DNA from 2 places in the Paenarthrobacter sp. MSM-2-10-13 genome. Region 2 is predicted to be linked to the other one. Evidence: riboswitches for the same ligand, from Rfam matches in the RefSeq annotation. Region 2 holds a riboswitch; the other holds the start of a gene.

Region 1 (2,392 bases), on a different contig from region 2:
CAATCTCAGATGTAGTGGTCTCGTCTACAGAGATGCCAACAGCATCGGCGTCAACGCCGCGGAGGTTGATGCCCTTGGCCTCAGCGGCGGCCACGATCTCCGCAGCCTTACCGGGGACGCGGACGGTGATGGTGTCGAAGAAGGAACCGTGGAGGACCTCGACGCCGGCCGCCTTCAGGGACGCTGCAAGGGTACGGGCGTGACCGTGCGCGGTCTCCGCGATCGCTTTCAGGCCTTCAGGGCCGTGGTAAACGGCGTACATCGACGCGACGATGGCCAGGAGCGCCTGCGCAGTACAGATGTTGGAGGTGGCCTTCTCGCGGCGGATGTGCTGCTCACGTGTCTGCAGCGCCAAGCGGTAGGCGGGGACACCGGCGTCGTCCTTGGAAACGCCCACCAGACGGCCGGGCATGGAACGCTCCAGACCCTTCTGGACGGCCATGTAGGCAGCGTGCGGGCCGCCGAAGAACAGCGGAACGCCCAGTCGCTGCGCGGAACCTACGGCGATGTCGGCGCCCTGCTCACCCGGAGGGGTGATGAGCGTCAGGGACAGAAGATCTGCAGCCACGGTGACCAGTGCGCCGCGTTCTTTGGCTGCGGCGATGACGGCGGAGTGGTCGAACACGCGGCCGGAGACACCGGGCTGCTGCAGGACGACGCCGTTAATGGTGCCTTCCGGGAGGCCCAGGGACAGATCGGCCACCTCAACCTCGAAGCCAAGCGCTTCCGCGCGGCCCTTCACGATCGCGATGGTCTGCGGCAGGCAGTCGGCGTCAAGGACGGTCTTGCCATCCTGGGCAGCTTTGTTCTTGTTGGCGCGGCGCATCATCAGGACGGCCTCGGCCACGGCAGTTGCTTCGTCCAGCAGGGAGGCGTTGGCGATCGGCAGGCCAACCAGGTCCTGGACCATGGTCTGGAAGTTGAGGAGCGCTTCGAGGCGGCCCTGCGAGATTTCCGGCTGGTAGGGGGTGTAGGCGGTGTACCAAGCCGGAGATTCCAGGATGTTGCGGCGGATCACCGGCGGCGTCACGGTGTCGTAGTAGCCCTGGCCGATCATCTGAACGGCAGTCTTGTTCTTGGAGGCGAGCTTGCGGAGCTCGGCAAGAACCTCAACTTCGCTCAGGGCGTTTTGCAGGGTGAGGGCAACATCCTGGCGGATATCGTTCGGGACGGCGGTGTCGACCAGCGAATCGACGGTGTCGTAACCGACGGACTTGAGCATGGTCTCAATGTCGGCCTGGCGGCGGGCGCCGATATGCCGATCGACGAAGGTGGTGGAGGCAGAACTAACCGTCACGAAGGAACTCCATTACTTGGGCGGCGTTTGGGTACGCCACAGCGGCTGGGTTCCTCCCCGCTCTGTATTGGACCTGAGAGTTTCCGCGCGTTGCGTGAACAACCATCGCTTGCACCGTCGGTGAGCACAGTACCCGTTCGCCCGTGGATAGGCTGAGTACCTGCTGCTTTCCAGAGTTGCCTCGCCGCGGCGGTGCGTGGGCCTGAGAGATTCCTGGGGAGGGTTTGCTCCTACGGCGCCTGCATCACTTGCCTGCAGGACTCTCCCGCCGCAGATCAAAGGCATGTTCAATTGTGTATGGGCACCATGTAGGGCACGCCACAAGAGTTAATTGTCCTACGCTCGGGCCTCAGCAGCAAATGGATGAGCTGCTACTTCCGCAGGCGTTCAAGGACCCCCAGAAGGATTTCGACGTCGGCCTCCCGCCCGGCGTAGCCGCCCTCCTGGCCACCTTCAAAGATCGCGTTGAAATAGAGTCCGTCGCCCATATAGCTCACAGCCTTGGCAACCTCTGGTCCGACGTCTTCTGCCAGCACGTCAAGCCACCGCTGCTGAATTGCGGCAAACCTGCGGCGGGTTTCCTCGTGAGCCACCTCAGCCAGCCTGGTAGCGGCGACGAATGCCCGGTCCATGGGCGTATCTGCCCAGAGAGAGGACCTGATGAAGTATGCCGCTGAACCATCCGGCGCCGCCTTCATGAGTTCGGTATCTTCATCGGCCAGCAGGTCCAGGCGCTCCAAAAGGGCCGTAATCAGCGCTTCCTTGTTGGGGAAGTGGTAGAGCAGTCCGCCTTTGGACACGCCTGCCCGCTTGGCGACGGCGTCTAGTGTGGCAGCCCGCTCCCCTACTTCTATGAGGAGGGCTTCAAAGGCATCCAGGACGGCGTCCCGGGCAATTGGTTTTCGTGGCATGTATCCATCATTCCCTAAAGGTTCATGGGGGCTATAGTTGAAACTATACCGTCTGGACGGTATAGTTGAATCCATGTTCTCGCCGTCCTCAACCCAAGCACCCCGTTCCGCTCACCCCGTCGAGGGCCAAGCGGCACCGTGGCGCGACTGGACGGCCTTGGCACTCCTGATGTTTCCGGTGCTG
Region 2 (2,392 bases):
GCCGGCGAGTTCCTGATGCAGGCCATGGAGGGACGCCTCGGAGTGGCCGAGATGGAGAGCCGGCTGACGGCTTTTGAGGTGCCGGCCCGGGATTTCGTGCTCGCCTCCATGTCGGCGGACGCTGCCAGGGAATTGGACGCTGTCAAGCAAGCGGACGACGGCGGTGGGCTGGCTGGCGTGCACATCGAACTGTGGCGGCACGGAGTTGCGTCAGCGTCCTTGAAGCGGAACAACAGGCTGCATGTGGTGGTCCCAGCTGATGTGGACGACGACGTCCTGGCGCACTGCGCCGGCGCGGAAACCGTCATCGGCATCAGTGCCCCGGCCGCCGTTGCGGGGCTGCAACGGGCTCTTCAGGAGTCCCTTTGGGCTCTCGGCTCGGCCAAGGCCAACAAGCTGGACGTCGCCCACTATGCGCAGGGACCATCGTGGTTGGGCATGACGGGTTTTGAGGAAGGAACGGCGCTGGTCCGGCGACTGCTGGGCCCAATTTTTGACTACGAGCAGAGCCAGGACGGCGATCTCATCGTCACCTTGCGGACCTATCTGAACTCGCAACGTTCCTGGCAAAAGTCGGCTGCCGCCCTGTTCGCGCACCGGCAAACAATCATCTACCGCATACGAAAAATCGGTGAGCTGACGGGGCTGGACATGGGTGAGACCTCCACGGTGGCGCAACTCTGGTTCGCGTTGCAGATTCACGAGACCATGCACCAGTAGCCGCACCTTGCTTGCGCTTTTTCGAAACTACCCGCTATGGTGTGAAGCGTGTCACTCAGGTGGCGCAACGCTTTTGATCTGCGGCGGGAGAGTCCTGCCGGTACATCCAGTCAGGCGCCGTAGGAGCAAATCCTCCCCAGGAATCTCTCAGGCCCATGTACCGCCGCGGTTAGGCAACTCTGGAAAGCAGTCCGGGCAACCGGGCTCACCGACGGTGCAAGCAGGAGACCATCCCTGCGGAATCTCTCAGGTCCAATACAGAGCGGGGAGGAACCCCACATCATCGTGGCGCTCAGTGGGCGCCTGAATCATGGAGTTCCTCTTGACTGTTAAATCAACCCCCACCGCCTTCGCGGACCGGCATATTGGCGCCAGGCGCCAGGCCGACGTTGACACCATGCTCAAGGCAATCGGCTACGACTCTGTCGACGGCCTGGTAGACGTCGCGGTCCCCGATTCCATCCGCCAGGACACTGCCCTGAAGTTGCAGGACGCCCTCACCGAGGTGCAGGTACTCGCCGAGCTCCGCAAGCTGGCGTCCAAGAACAAGACCGCTGTCCAGATGATCGGCCAGGGCTACTACGACACCGTCACGCCCCCGGTTATCCGCCGCAACATCCTCGAAGCTCCCGCTTGGTACACGGCCTACACCCCGTACCAGCCGGAAATTTCCCAGGGTCGCCTTGAAGCACTCCTGAATTTCCAGACCATGGTGCAGGACCTCACGGGGCTGCCTGTTGCCAACGCTTCGTTGCTGGATGAAGCCACCGCCGTTGCCGAGGCCGTGTTGCTGATGCGCCGGGCCAACAAGAACAAGGCTGCCAAGGACGGCAAGACTGTCCTGGACTCCGACCTCCTCCCGCAGACCATCGCGATCGTGAAGGGACGTGCCGAGGCGTTGGGCTTTGAGGTTGAGATCGCGGACCTGTCGGCCGGACTTCCCGACGGCGACATCAATGGCGTCGTCCTGCAGCAGCCGGGCGTTTCGGGCCGAGTCTTCAACCACTCCGGCGTCATTGCCGACGCGAAGGAACGCGGCGCCCTGGTAACGGTTGCCGCCGACCTTCTGGCGCTCACCCTCATCACGCCCCCGGGTGAACAAGGTGCGGACATCGCCGTCGGAACCGCGCAACGCTTCGGTGTGCCGCTGTTCTTCGGCGGCCCGCACGCTGCCTACATGGCCGTCCGTGAAGGCATGGAGCGCACGCTTCCCGGCCGCATCGTGGGTGTTTCCAAGGACAACGCCGGTGTCCCTGCCTACCGCCTGGCGCTGCAAACCCGCGAGCAGCACATCCGCCGCGAGAAGGCGACGTCCAACATCTGTACCGCGCAGGCTTTGCTCGCCATCGTTGCGTCGATGTACGCGGTGTACCACGGCCCCGAAGGCCTGAAGGCGATCGCTGAAACCGTCCACGGCCATGCCCGGGTTTTGGCTACCACTCTGCAGAAGGCCGGCCGTGAACTCGTCGCCGATTCCTTCTTCGACACCCTCACCGTCCGCGTTCCCGGCAAAGCTGACAAGGTCATCGCCGCCGCCGAAGCCCGCGGCATCAACCTGCGGCTCATCGACGCGGACACCGTTGGCGTTTCCGTTGATGAAACCACGACGCCGGAGGTCCTCTCCGCGGTGGCCGTCGCCTTTGGTGCCGGTCCAGTAAGGGACGCCGCAGGG

What was found. Region 2 has a riboswitch for glycine ahead of gcvP (aminomethyl-transferring glycine dehydrogenase). Riboswitches for the same ligand answer to the same signal wherever they lie in the genome.
Region 1: another riboswitch for glycine. It lies ahead of gcvP (aminomethyl-transferring glycine dehydrogenase); the one in region 2 lies ahead of gcvP (aminomethyl-transferring glycine dehydrogenase).

Annotation. Positions count from the first base shown of each region.
Region 1 is NZ_JAAOXO010000003.1:433,019-435,410, forward strand. It holds gene gcvP (aminomethyl-transferring glycine dehydrogenase) at 1-1,297, opposite strand, end outside; glycine riboswitch at 1,478-1,575, opposite strand; gene HAV21_RS10290 (TetR/AcrR family transcriptional regulator) at 1,669-2,208, opposite strand; gene HAV21_RS10295 (MFS transporter) at 2,282-2,392, shown strand, end outside.
Region 2 is NZ_JAAOXO010000005.1:35,525-37,916, reverse strand. It holds gene HAV21_RS12105 (PucR family transcriptional regulator) at 1-720, shown strand, start outside; glycine riboswitch at 795-893, shown strand; gene gcvP (aminomethyl-transferring glycine dehydrogenase) at 1,043-2,392, shown strand, end outside.